Regions from separate parts of the Halomonas sp. DP4Y7-1 genome, predicted to be linked through region 4. Evidence: predicted binding sites of a transcription regulator. Region 4 holds the regulator's gene; each other region holds the start of a gene.
What was found. The regulator sigma-54, encoded in region 4, starts transcription at its own class of promoters, with help from an activator protein. The targets are predictions, from matches to a motif close to TGGCACNNNNNTTGCTNT.
Positions count from the first base shown of each region.

Region 1: a site for sigma-54 is predicted at 2,128-2,145, ahead of speB (agmatinase). Genes of this name have one in related genera too.
Region 2: a site for sigma-54 is predicted at 1,982-1,999, ahead of KUV72_RS08030 (P-II family nitrogen regulator). Genes of this name have one in related genera too.
Region 3: a site for sigma-54 is predicted at 1,226-1,243, ahead of KUV72_RS04310 (sugar phosphorylase). Genes of this name have one in related genera too.

Region 1 covers NZ_JAHVKS010000009.1:122,067-125,424, reverse strand. The annotation lists gene KUV72_RS16425 (DUF805 domain-containing protein) at 1-409, shown strand, start outside; gene KUV72_RS16420 (sigma-54 interaction domain-containing protein) at 439-1,977, opposite strand; gene speB (agmatinase) at 2,214-3,164, shown strand; gene KUV72_RS16410 (YjiH family protein) at 3,258-3,358, shown strand, end outside.
Region 2 covers NZ_JAHVKS010000003.1:349,322-352,679, forward strand. The annotation lists gene glnK (P-II family nitrogen regulator) at 1-92, opposite strand, end outside; gene KUV72_RS08025 (ammonium transporter) at 283-1,533, opposite strand; gene KUV72_RS08030 (P-II family nitrogen regulator) at 1,581-1,919, opposite strand; gene KUV72_RS19820 (accessory factor UbiK family protein) at 2,319-2,693, shown strand; partial or broken gene KUV72_RS08040 (YifB family Mg chelatase-like AAA ATPase) at 2,835-3,358, shown strand, end outside.
Region 3 covers NZ_JAHVKS010000002.1:167,238-170,595, forward strand. The annotation lists gene ribD (bifunctional diaminohydroxyphosphoribosylaminopyrimidine deaminase/5-amino-6-(5-phosphoribosylamino)uracil reductase RibD) at 1-644, opposite strand, end outside; gene nrdR (transcriptional regulator NrdR) at 641-1,126, opposite strand; gene KUV72_RS04310 (sugar phosphorylase) at 1,320-3,110, shown strand.
Region 4 covers NZ_JAHVKS010000004.1:126,400-129,757, reverse strand. The annotation lists gene lptB (LPS export ABC transporter ATP-binding protein) at 1-416, shown strand, start outside; gene KUV72_RS09535 (RNA polymerase factor sigma-54) at 609-2,021, shown strand; gene hpf (ribosome hibernation-promoting factor, HPF/YfiA family) at 2,202-2,510, shown strand; gene ptsN (PTS IIA-like nitrogen regulatory protein PtsN) at 2,517-2,999, shown strand; gene rapZ (RNase adapter RapZ) at 3,223-3,358, shown strand, end outside.

The DNA of each region.
Region 1 (3,358 bases), on a different contig from region 4:
CGACAGCATCAGCGGACGCGAAAGTCGGGCTGACTTCTGCCTCAACGCCATCCTGGCCCTCTCTTGCTACTACGCAGGTCTATGGGCCTTGATCATCACCGCGCCCGACCTCCACGACAGCGTCTCTCCGGAGGGACTGCTGGTGGGGGCAGGCTGGCTAGTGGTCAGCGTATATCCCCTGGTGCTGCACGGCGTTCGCCGCCTGCATGATGTGGGCCAACGCGGCCACTGCAGCGTCATGCTGCTGTTTCCCGGAGCCAATCTCCTGCTGACGGTGGTCCTGGTCATGCAGCCCGGCGAAACGACCATCAATGAGCATGGTGAGCGCGAGCGGGGGCATCAAGGGGTGATGGCGGTCAAGTCACTGCTTACCGTAGGCATCTGGGTCAGCTGCTTTTTCCTGTTCTGACGGCGGTATCATCGTCGGCCACGCGCCGCTCAGCCGATCCTGAGCCCATGCTGCCGGAGCTTGCGCACCACGCTCGGCTGGCTGATCCCCAGACGCTCGGCAATGGCGTAAGTGCTGGACAGCGTTCGGCAGCAGTCCGCCAGAATCTCTCGCTCGACCCGGGCAAGCGTCTCTTTCAGACCCTCCCCGTCGCCCCTGCCTGGCGACGCCCAGATGTCCTCCGCCGTATTCCTCGAGCCCGTCACGCTCCTGCTGTCGTCGGAGGCACGCCCGATCTCCTCCGTGGCCGCGCCAGCAGCAACCGCGGAAGGGGAGAACGTCGGGGACGTCACCTGGCCCGATGCTTCCGGCGCGGCCGCCGCGGGCACCTGCCTGCCGGGCAGCACTTCGCGTGCTTGAATCACATCGTCACTGGCGAGCCAAGCCCGCTCCATGACGTTCTCCAGTTCGCGCACATTGCCGGGCCACTCCCACCCCATCAGGGCCTGCCAGACGTCCCGTGCCAGCATCTTGTCTCGCCCGTAGCGCCGGTTGAGCCGCGCAAGCTGACGTTCGACAAGGCCCGGAATGTCCTCTCGCCGCTCGCGCAGGGGCGGCAGGGTGACGGGAATGACATTCAGCCGATAGTAGAGATCCAGTCGAAACAGTCCCTCTTCGACCCGCGCCGAGAGATCCTGATTGGTGGCGACGACCAGACGAAAATCGACGCGCCGGGGCGCTCGGTCACCTAGTCGCGTGATGCTGCCGTCCTGGATGGTCTTGAGCAGCTTGGTCTGCACCGACAGCGGCAGCTCACCAATCTCGTCAAGAAACAGCGTGCCGCCCTCAGCCTGCTCGATCAGCCCCTTGCGGCCACCGGGGGCCGCTCCGGAAAAGGCGCCCTGGCAGTAGCCAAACATCTCGGACTCGAACAGGCTCTCAGGGATGGCGGCGCAGTTGACGTCGATGAACGGCCCTTCCTTGCGTGAACTCCAGCGATGAAGCTGGCGAGCGAACGCCGTCTTGCCAACCCCTGACTCTCCCAACATCAGCACGGTAGCGTCGGTAGGGGCCACACGCTTGAGCAAGAGCGCCACCTCGCCCATGAGCTGGCTCTTGACCTCGAGATGCCCAAGCTCCTGTTCCTGCAAGCCACCCTGGAGGCCACTCTCCGACTCGATCGCGTGACCGCGTCTCAGGTGCTCGCTGAAGCGTCGCTGCAACAGCGCGTACTCCTGCTGCAACAGCTGCAGGTCGGTCAAGTCCATGGAGCGACTCACCACGGCGATAAGGCGCTCGCCTTGAAACACCGGATGTGCCTGGGCAATCACCCGCCGCCCGGTACCCGTGTGCTGCACCAGTTGGGTGGGTTTGCCCGTGCGAATGACTTCAAGACTGACCGACGGCGTCAACACGCCCTCCGCTTCGAGCCGCTGCACGCTGGTGGCACAGAGCTCTTCACAGGACATGCCGTAGACCGCCGCCGCTCCGGGACTGACGTCCCGGATATGGCCATCGGGCGCGACGATAAAGAAGTGATCGTGCGCCGTGTCGATAATCGTCTTCAGTATCAGCGCATCGTCAGTCATCGGCGATCCATAAACGCATCATTGATGCAAAAGTGTATCACGGCTAGCCCCGCCATTGATTCAATAGTGAATCAACGAGCCCCGGATATCGCGCCGCGCACGGCAACTTCGTGCACATTTTTTGCGCCTTTAGTATAACAATCGCAGAACTGGCACACCTCCTGCTTGAACAAACCTATACATGCCTGGCCAGTCGTCTGGCCAAGGTGACCTCATCAGCGATGTCAGGAGTTCCAGTGAGCGACTTCAACCAACCCCTCGGCGGCAACGAAATGCCTCGCTTCGGCGGTCCAGCCACCATGATGCGCCTGCCTACTCAGGATAGCGCCCAGGGGCTCGATGCCGCCTTCATCGGCATTCCCATGGACATCGGTACGTCCAACCGTCCCGGCACTCGCCTGGGGCCGCGCCAGATTCGCGACGAGTCGCGCATGCTGCGTCCCTACAACATGGCAACGGGGGCCGCGCCCTTCGACAGCCTGCAGGTGGCAGATATCGGCGACGTGCCGATCAACACCTTCAACCTGCCGAAGAACCTGGACATCATCTCCGGTTTCTATGACCAGGTACTGGCCCATGACTGTGTGCCGCTCACCCTGGGCGGCGATCACACGCTGACCTGGCCGATCCTGCGCGCCATCGCCAAGAAGCACGGCCCCGTTGGCCTGATCCACATCGATGCCCACGCTGACGTCAACGAGCACATGTTCGGTGAAGAAGTCGCTCACGGCTGTCCGTTCCGCCGGGCTCAGGAAGAAGGCCTGCTGGACGCTAACCGTGTGGTGCAGATCGGCCTGCGTGGCACCGGCTATGCCGCTGAAGACTTCGACTGGTGCCGCCAGCAAGGCTTCCGCGTGGTGCAGGCCGAGCAGTGCTGGCACAAGTCGCTGGAGCCCCTGATGGCTGAGGTTCGCGAGCAGATGGGCGATGGCCCGGTCTACATCTCGTTCGACATCGACGGCCTTGACCCCTCCGTCGCACCGGGCACCGGCACCGTCGAAATGGGCGGTCTGACCTCGGCCCAGGGCCTGGAAATCGTGCGCGGCGCCAAAGGACTCAACATTGTGGGTGGTGATCTGGTGGAGGTCTCCCCGCCCTACGACCCCAGCGGCAACACCGCGCTGATGGGGGCCACCCTGCTGTATGAAATGCTGTGCGTGCTGCCCGGCGTCAAGCGCCGTGACTGACCGTTGACAGGGCCAGGGAGAGGCCCTGGTTCGTCCCTATGAGGCGCTCCTTAAGGAGCGCCGAACACTACAACATCAAAGAGTGACCCTCCCATGTCTTCCCATCTGCACTCTGCCGACAAGATCACCACCGAAGGGGGCAAGCTAAGCACCCACGGTCTGCTCAAGTTCCTGATCCCGTCTGTGATCGGCAT
Region 2 (3,358 bases), on a different contig from region 4:
GTCACAGTAATGCCCTGAACGCCGATCTCGGAGAGCGACTCGCGCACGTCGTCGAGCTTGAAAGGCTTGATAATCGCGGTCACCAGTTTCATGGCGGTTTCCTCATCCTGTCCGTGTAGGGGCGGCGTGCGGCATGTCCGTCGCTAACCCGTGGGCGGCGCGCCGTTGCGCCTGACCTGACTAGTGTGACAAAGCATACCCCTGGCAACCAGCAATAAAAAAGGCCCCCGAAGGGGCCAGGTGGAGCACGCCAGCTCACTGGAGTCGCGGGTAAGCTCAGGCTTACTTCTTGGCGACGTTAAACTCGGGGTAGGCTTCGAGGCCGCATTCGGCAAGGTCGACGCCTTCGTATTCTTCTTCTTCGCTGACACGGACACCCATGATCGCCTTGATGATCAGCCAGACGACCAGGCTGGCGGTGAAGACCCAGGCGAAGATGCCGGCAATACCGAGCAGCTGGGCACCGAAAGTGGCGTCGGCGTTGTTCAGCGGTACCGCCAGGACGCCCCAGATACCTGCAACACCGTGGGCAGAGATGGCACCGACCGGATCATCAAGACGCAGCTTGTCGAGCACCACGATAGCGACCACCACCAGGATGCCGCCTACTGCGCCGATCAGGGTGGCGCCCAGGGCGCTGGAGGACAGCGGGTCGGCAGTGATGGAGACCAGGCCGGCGATGGCACCGTTCAATGCCATGGTGAGGTCTGCCTTGCGGAACCAGATCTTGGCCAGGATCAGTGCTGCAATGACGCCACCCGCGGCAGCCGCATTGGTGTTGACCAGTACCTGGGCCATGTTGTTGGCAGAAGCGATGTCGGAAACCTTGAGCTCGGAGCCGCCGTTGAAGCCGAACCAGCCCAGCCAGAGGACGAAGGTACCCAGTGTGGCCAGCGGCATGTTGGCGCCAGGAATCGCGTAGATCGCGCCGTTCTTGCCGTACTTGCCCTTACGCGGGCCGAGGACCAGCACACCCGCCAGGGCGGCAGCGGCACCCGCCATGTGAACAATGCCGGAGCCTGCATAATCGGAGAAGCCTGCTTCAGACAACCAGCCGCCGCCCCAGGTCCAGTAGCCAGACACTGGATAGATGAAGGCCGTCATGACCACAGCGAAGGCCAGGAAGGCCCACAGCTTCATGCGCTCGGCAACGGCACCGGAGACGATGGACATGGCGGTGGCCACGAACACGACCTGGAAGAAGAAGTCAGCGCGAGCAGAGTAGTAGGGGGCATCTTCGCCACCGGCCAGCACGGCATCGACGCTGTTCTCAGTGCCGATCAGAAAGCCCAGATTGGGAATGATGCCGCCACCGTCGGACGAATACATCAGGTAGTAACCCACCAGCAGATACATGGTGCAGGCCACGGCGAACAGCACGATATTCTTGGTCAGAATTTCGGCGGTATTCTTGGCCCGGACCAGCCCGGCCTCGAGCATGGCGAAACCGGCTGCCATCCACATGACCAGGGCGCCGCAGATGAGGAAGTAGAAGGTGTCCAGCGCGTAGCTGAGTTCACTGATATCAACCATGAGAGTGTCTCGCTATTTATTATCGGGAGTCAGGGCAGGGGCGGACATCAGACCGCGTCCGAACCGCGTTCGCCGGTGCGAATGCGGATGACATCTTCCAGCGGCGTGACGAAAACCTTGCCGTCACCGATCTTGCCGCTGTTGGCCGCGTTGCAGATCGCTTCCAGCACGCTGTCCAGGCGAGCTTCGTCGACGGCCACCTCGACCTTGACCTTGGGCAGAAAGTCCACGACATATTCCGCGCCGCGGTAGAGCTCTGTGTGGCCCTTCTGACGGCCAAATCCCTTGACCTCTGTCACGGTGATGCCCTGGACGCCGTTGTCGGCCAGCGCTTCACGAACGTCGTCCAGCTTGAAAGGCTTGATGATGGCGGTGATCAGTTTCATGGCATGGCTCCCTACGTGCATGGGTGGCGGCTTGTTTCCGCTCGGTGCATGGATACGTTGTCATAGCGGGAAATGTGCCACTTTATTCCTAATATCTTTTATTACATGAACTTGGAGTTAATTGAGGGCGTGTTGGATATGCGGGAGGCTGCATAGCGGGGGTAAATTGCGGCACTGCATCAATGACGATGCACTACTTTGGTGCTTGGCGCTGAGGCGCGTGCGCCATCAGTGAGCGCGCGACGTTCCGTCATGACGGCGGGAAGGACCGTCGTCGTTAGCCCACCTGGCCCGCCAGCGTTGTAGCCAACGTAGGCAGCCAAGAGACATGCGTTGGGCGTCAGGCTTGCGTATGCTGTCGGCAATAGAGTCGCCGTTTTGATGCACAAGGAGAGCCCCATGATCAGTCAGGATCGCATCAGCCGTTTAGCCCAGCAGATTGGAGAGCGTCTGCAGGGCGCTTCTCAGGCCCCGGAAGACATCCAGAAGGGCGTGCAACAGGTAGTGCGTGGCGCCTTCGACCGCCTGGAGCTGGTCTCGCGTGAAGATTTCGACATCCTGATGGATGTACTGCAGCGTACCCGCTCACGCGTCGAGGCCCTCGAGAAACAGGTCGCAGCCCTGGAGAGCCTGGTCGATGAGCGCGCAGCGGCGGGTCAGACAGGTGCCGATGCAACGCCCGCGGTCAGCGAGGAGGCTGCCGAAATCCCCGTACCCCCTGCGACCCAAGGACAGGACGGTGCGGCCAAGGGCGGTGAAACGCCATCGGCGTGATCTCTACCAGAGCACTTGGCTAATGTAGCGGGCCGGCATAGGGATATGCCGGCCCGGCTGTTTCTGGCGTGTGCAGGCGGCGAGGGGTCGATGATCGTGGTCTACTGACAGCCATAACGTCAGCCGTCAGGCAGGGAGCCCATGACGCTTGCCATCATCACGACCCGTGCCGGGGTGGGGCTGGATGCTCCAGAAGTTCAGGTCGAGGCGCACCTGGCCAACGGCTTACCCGGAATGACCTTGGTGGGACTGCCGGAAACCGCCGTCAGAGAGAGTCGCGAGCGGGTGCGCAGTGCCTTTGCGACCTGTGGTCTCGACTACCCCTTGCGTCGTATCACCCTGAATCTTGCCCCTGCCGATCTGCCCAAGGAAGGGGGACGCTTCGACCTGCCTATTGCGCTGGGACTGCTGGTGGCATCGGGGCAGTTGCCTGCGGCGGCGCTGGACGGCATCGAGTGTGCCGGAGAGCTGGCGCTGGATGGGCGGCTTCGTCCTGTCGCCGGCATGCTTCCCTTTGCCATGGCCACCCTTCGGGCTGGGCGGCGATTGATCCTGCCTGCCGCCAATGCCCAGGAGGCTGCGCTGGTCAGCGGCCTTGAGGTGCTTCCCGCCGACCATCTGTTGGATGTCATCGCCCACTTGAGTGGACGGGTGCCGCTACAGAC
Region 3 (3,358 bases), on a different contig from region 4:
CGCGAGTTATCGAAGATGATGGAGTCGACGCCAGTCAGAATCGCGCAGCTCTGGGCACGCAGGCGCTGCACATCGCGGCGTGCCGCAGGGCCGGTGATCCACTGGGACTCGCCGGAGGCCATGGCGGTACGCCCATCGAGGCTCATGGCCAGCTTCAGGCGCACCCGCGGGCGCCCCTTGGTCATGCGCGATACGAAGCCCGCATTCAAGGTCAGCGCATCGTCCTCAAGACAACCGACCAGCACCTCGATGCCTGCCTCACGCAGCCTCTGGATGCCGCGCCCAGCGACCTGAGGGTTGGGGTCCTGCATGGCCACCACGACCCGGGCGACGCCCGCCTGGATCAAGGCATCGCAGCAGGGGCCGGTGCGACCATGATGCGAGCATGGCTCCAGCGTCACATAGGCGGTTGCACCACGGGAGCGATCACCGGCGCCGTTCAGCGCATGGATTTCCGCATGGGGCTCACCGGCACGCTCATGAAAGCCCTCGGCCAGCCACTCGCCGTCCTTGACCAATACGCAACCGACACGCGGATTCGGCATGCTGGTGTAGCGGCCATGCTCAGCCAGGCGAAGAGCCCTCGCCATCCAGTGGGCATCATGGCCAGGGGCTGACGCCGGAGGTGCATCGTCGCGGCTCATGAAGGCTCCTCGTTGTCGGGGGTGAAGCTCGGCTCCTGAGCCAACCGGTCAATCTCGGCACGAAACTCGTCGATGTCCTGAAATCTGCGATACACCGAGGCGAAGCGAATGTAAGCCACCTGGTCCAGGCGCTTGAGCGCGTTCATCACTTCCTCACCCACGACCCGCGCCTGGACCTCACGCTCCCCTCGGGCCCTCAGGTTCTGGCGTATGCGCTCCACCGCCGCTTCGATGGATTCCGCACTGACCGGGCGTTTTTCCAGAGCCCTCAGCATGCCCGCTCGCAGCTTGCTCTCGTCAAACACCTCACGGGAGCCATCGGCCTTGACGATCCGCGGCATCACCAGTTCGGCGGTCTCATAGGTAGTGAAGCGCTCCCCGCATCCCGCGCACTGCCGACGTCGACGCACCTGGTCGCCTTCGGCAACCAGCCGGGAATCGGTCACACGAGTCTCTTGAGCGCCACAGAAAGGGCAATGCATAGCGGGCAGTCCGGCAGGAGAAAATGTCGCCATAGTGTAACGGTTGCGGCCTTTTTCGCCCAGCGCAACCGTCCGCCAAGCCCTTTGCGCGATGCCAGTTGGCACGCCCTGTGCTTGATGTTGTGCATTATCCTGCCAATAAGTCGTCGGGCACAGGCGTAACCTCCCGCCTCGCCCGCCCAAGGAGGACGCCATGGCCCCACCACTCACAGCGATGGACGCAGACCGCTTCCAACAGCATGCCAAAGCCTTGCTGACACCTCTGTATGGAGAACGTAGCGAGGAAGTGCTGCGCCGCCTGCTGCGCCTGATCGAAGCGCAGGGCGCCCGTCTTTCGCACCGTCATGGTGCAAGAAACGAACTGTGGAGTGAAAAGGATCAATGGCTGATTCTGTACGGTGATTCGCTGATCGATGAGCACGAATCACGCCCGGACAGCGGTCAGGAGACGTCGCCCACACCTCCTCTGGCCGTGCTCGATGACTTTCTTCACAGCCGACTGGCTGGCGTGTTCAGCGGGGTGCACGTGCTGCCCTTCTTTCCCTGGAGCAGCGACGATGGCTTCTCGGTCATTCACTACCGCGAGGTCGACCCGGCCCTGGGCGAGTGGCGAGACATCAGGCGGCTGGCCAGCCGCCACGACCTGATGGTGGATCTGGTCTTGAATCATGTCTCAAGGGAGTCGCTGTGGTTTGCCGACTACCTGGGCGGCAACCTGCCCGGTCGCGACTACTTCATCGAGATGGACCCGGAAACGGATCTCAGCGACGTCGTACGGCCACGCAGTTCTCCACTGCTGGTACCGGTCAGTACCCGTCGGGGGGTACGCCATCTGTGGGCCACCTTCTCGGAGGACCAGATCGACCTGAACTTTGCCAACCCCGACGTGCTGATCGAATTCATCGGCATACTGCTGTTCTATCTTCAGCAGGGCGCGCGGATCGTGCGCCTGGACGCCGTCGCCTTCCTGTGGAAACGGCCCGGCACCCGTTGCATTCACCTTCCCGAAACCCACGCCGTGGTGCGTCTGCTGCGCGCCATCGTCGATCATGTGGCTCCCGGCACCTTGATCATCACCGAGACCAACGTGCCTCACGCCGAGAACATCAGCTACTTTGGCCTGGAGCGTGAGCACACACCACCGGATGAAGCCCATCTGGTCTATCAGTTCCCGCTGCCCCCACTGCTGCTGCATACCCTGACCAGCGGTGAGGCCGGCACCATCGCCCGCTGGCTCAACACGCTGCCCGAGCTTCCAGAGGGCTGCAGCTATCTCAACTTCACAGCCAGCCACGACGGCATCGGGGTACGACCGCTGGAAGGCTGGCTCGAGCAACACGAAATCGATGCTCTGGTTGGCTTGATGCAGCGCTTCGGTGGCTTTGTCAGCATGCGCCGCCAAAGCGACGGCAGTGACAGTCCCTACGAACTGAACATCACCTGGTTCGATGCCATGAGCGGCACCCGCCGAGGCCCCGACCCCTGGCAGGTCGAGCGCTTCTTGTTGAGTCAGCACCTGATGCTGGTCCTGAAGGGCATTCCCGGGGTCTACATTCACTGTCTGACGGCTACCCAGAATGACCATGATGGCGTCGAGCGCAGCGGGCGCCTGCGCTCCATCAACCGCAAGCGCTGGCAGCGCCAGGAACTGGGGATGCTGCTGGACAGCCGGCACACGCCGACCCGTGAGGTATTCGTCGCCCTCACGCGTCGCCTTGAACTGCGCCGCCGAGAGCCTTGCTTCCACCCCGACGCCGCTCAGACGGTGGTGCCAACCGCGCCACAATTGCTGGCCATTCAGCGTGGGCCGATTGCCAGCGGCCGTCGCCTGCTGGCGATCCATAATGTTACCGACCGCCCGCAACCTCTGGTCATGGCGGAACTCGAACGTCCTGGCTGGGAGGACCTGCTGGAGGGCGGCGAATGGCGCCATTGCGATACCCTGGCGCCCTATCGCTCACTATGGCTGGTGCGTCATGATTGAGCATTCAGGAAACACTGCATCACTGCCTGCACCAACGATTCGCTGCGTTGCGCGCCCCACCTGTAGCGCAAAGGCTCCGGCGCCTGCGCTGCGGGCGCCTGGCGCCGCTCGGCTGATGACTGCAGCGTTTCCTTTATCCGTAACCCCACCAACCGGGCCGGCCACCGAACTGACCTCTCATCCTGTTGTCCCAGCTGTTGTCACAGCACTGGCCGCCCTACCACCGGGATGATCAGGTCACCTCTGCG
Region 4 (3,358 bases):
AGACCCGCAAGGACCTCGACCGGGACGGTCGCCAGGCGCGCCTTGAGCAACTGCTCGAAGACTTCCATGTCAGCCACATTCGCGACAACCCGGGCATGAGCCTGTCCGGCGGGGAAAGACGCCGGGTCGAGATCGCCCGAGCCCTGGCCACAGAACCCGCCTTCATTCTGCTCGACGAACCCTTTGCCGGGGTGGATCCGATCTCCGTCGGCGAGATCAAGTCGATCATTCGCCAGCTCAAGGCTCGTGACATCGGCGTCTTGATCACCGACCACAACGTGCGCGAGACGCTGGACATCTGTGACCGCGCCTACATTGTCGGCGACGGCCAGATCATCGCCGAAGGCAGTGCCGAGTCGATCCTTGCCAACCAGCGCGTCAAGGAAGTCTATCTCGGCGAAAACTTTCGCCTTTAGCCACCACGGGCGCTGCCGGGCCGCTATGTTGGCAGGGTCTTCATGGCGCCCGCTCGACCTTGCACTGACGCGCATGCGGGGCACTGCAAGCCCTGCGCGCCACCCCCTGCCCACAAGTTGGCAAGAAGCTTGCATGGTACCTGACCCGCCGTTAGGGTAAGGCTTTTCAGCTCCACGAACGGAAGTCACATCATGGCCCTCAAGGCGTCACTGCAGCTGAAGATCGGCACCCAGCTGACCATGACCCCTCAGCTGCAACAGGCTATTGGCCTGCTCCAGCTTTCCACGCTGGACCTGCGCCAGGAAGTCCAGCAGGCGCTCGAGGCCAACCCGATGCTCGAGCTGGAGGATGAATTCGGCGAGCTGCAGGTCAAGGACAGCAAGGACGACGACTGGGCCGACGAGATCCCCTCCGAGCTAACGGTCGACAGCGACTGGTCCGATACCTATCAAGACCTTGGCACCGCCCCGGCCGGCAGCGCCGAGGCGCCAGACTTCGAGCGCCAGGCCAGCGGGCAATCCCTGCATGGCCACCTTAGCTGGCAGCTGGCCCTGCTGGACCTCAATGATAATGACAGGCGCATCGCAGAGTGCCTGATTGACGCGGTCAACGGCGATGGCTACCTGGTGGGACACCTTGACGATATCGCCCAGGGCCTGGCCGATGACGACGCTGCTGCCCCGCCCCTGCAGGACGTGGCGTCGGTGCTGGCCAGGCTGCAGCAATTCGAACCTACCGGTGTATTTGCCCGAGATTTGCGCGAATGCCTGCAGCTGCAACTGGACAGCCTGCCCCGTGACACCCCCCTTCTGCCCCAGGCGGGAAGACTGGTACGCCAGTTTCTCGAGGCGCTGGCCAGCGGTGATCGTCGTCTGCTGAAGCGCCGCCTGAGCCTGACCGAAGAGCAGCTGGACGATGTCATCGAACTGATCCGTGGCCTCGACCCTAGGCCTGGCAGCCAGTACGGCGACAGCGACAACGACTATGTCATTCCCGATCTGGTGGTCCGCCACACCGAAGAAGGCTGGCGCGTCGAGCTGAACCCTGAGGCGATGCCACGCCTGCGCATTCAACCCGACTATGCGGCGTTGATCCGACGGGCCGACAAGAGCCAGGACAACCAGTTTCTGAAGGACCACCTGCAGGAGGCGCGCTGGCTGATCAAGAGCCTGGCAAGCCGCAACGACACCCTGTTGAGGGTCGGACGCGAAATCATGGAGCGGCAGCTCGACTTCCTCGAGCAGGGTGAAGCCGCCATGAAACCGCTGGTGTTGGCAGACATTGCGGCCAAGGTCGAGATGCACGAATCGACCATCTCCCGGGTGACGACCCAGAAATTCGTGCATACGCCACGGGGAGTGTTCGAGCTCAAGTATTTCTTTTCCAGCCAGGTTGGTCAGGATGGGGATGCCCATTCCAGCACTGCCATACGCGCCATGATCAAGTCGCTGATCCAGCAGGAGCCGCCTCGCAAACCGCTGTCTGACAGCAAATTGGTGGAGCTGCTCGCCGAAGACGGTGTCAACGTCGCCCGACGCACCGTCGCCAAGTATCGAGAAGCGATGAATATTCCCTCTTCAAGCGAGCGCAAGCGCCTGCGCTGAGCCCGGCCAGAAGGCTCGAGACAGGCGAAGAGCAGAGTGCGTAGCGCAGTTGCATGAAAAGCGCAAGCGCTTGAAATATCGCACGACATCTGCGTCTTAATGCGTAGAAGCAGGGGGGTTTGCAGGATCGGAAAAAGGGTTACAATCGAGCTACCACCCGCAAGAGCAAGGAGCCTTGTCATGCAAGTCAACATTACCGGCCACCACGTCGAATTGACCGATCCCCTGCGTGACTACGTACAAGAGAAGCTCGCCCGTGTGGAGCGCCACTACGACAACATCACCAATGTGCAGGTCACCCTCTCGGTGGAGAAGGAGCGCCAACAGGCTGCCTGTACGCTTCACGCTGCCGGTGCAGACCTGCATGCAGAAGCCCAGGACGGCGACATGTACGCCGCCATCGACGCCCTTGCCGACAAGCTGGACCGCCAGCTCGTCAAGCACAAGGAAAAATCCCAAGCCCGCGCCCAAGGCGCCGGAATTCGCTGACCTCTCATGACATTGGATGCCATTCTCCCCCCCGAGCGCACGCTATTTGACGTCCCGGGGGGCAGCAAGAAGAGGGTGCTGGAATTTTTCAGCACCTTCATTGCGCAGAACACACCAAGCCTGGATAGCCAGGAAGTCTTCAGTCGCCTGATCGGCCGCGAACGTCTGGGTAGCACCGGCATCGGCAATGGCGTGGCCATTCCGCATGCTCGCAACCCTCACTGCAAGGCCCCTATCTCTGGCTTTCTCAAGCTGGCAGAGCCGATTGATTTCGACGCCATCGACGGCGAACCGGTGGACCTGGTATTTGTCTTGCTGGTGCCTGAGGAAGCGGATGATGCTCACCTTGCCCTGCTGGGACAGGTGGCCGGGGTCATGAATGACGCCGATACCCGACATCGCCTGCGCCACGCGACGTCCCAGCGCGAGCTGCACGAGCGCTTGCAGGAAGCGATTCGCCAGCAAGCCCCCGGCGACGCCACGACCTGACGGCACACGCCGAAAGCGCCTTGATCCTATGTCTTGATGGCGCACGCCTTGCCTGGCGCCTAGAAGAATGGCGCCTCGCTAACAGGGGCCTCGCTGATTAACCTCTAGCTGATTACCATCTAGCTAGATAGCACGCTCTGATCGAGCGTGATCTGGCTGTCACCGCGCGGTGACCGCCTGACACCTACTGCCCTCTTATCGCCCCCTGCCAAGGAGACAGGACATGCAGCTCGTGATCATCAGTGGTCGCTCTGGCTCGGGAAAGTCCGTGGCGCTTCAGGCTCTCGAAGACCTGGGCTTCTATGCCATTGACAACTTGCCAGCGACGCTGCTGGGGTCACTGGTCGAAGAGCTGGAGA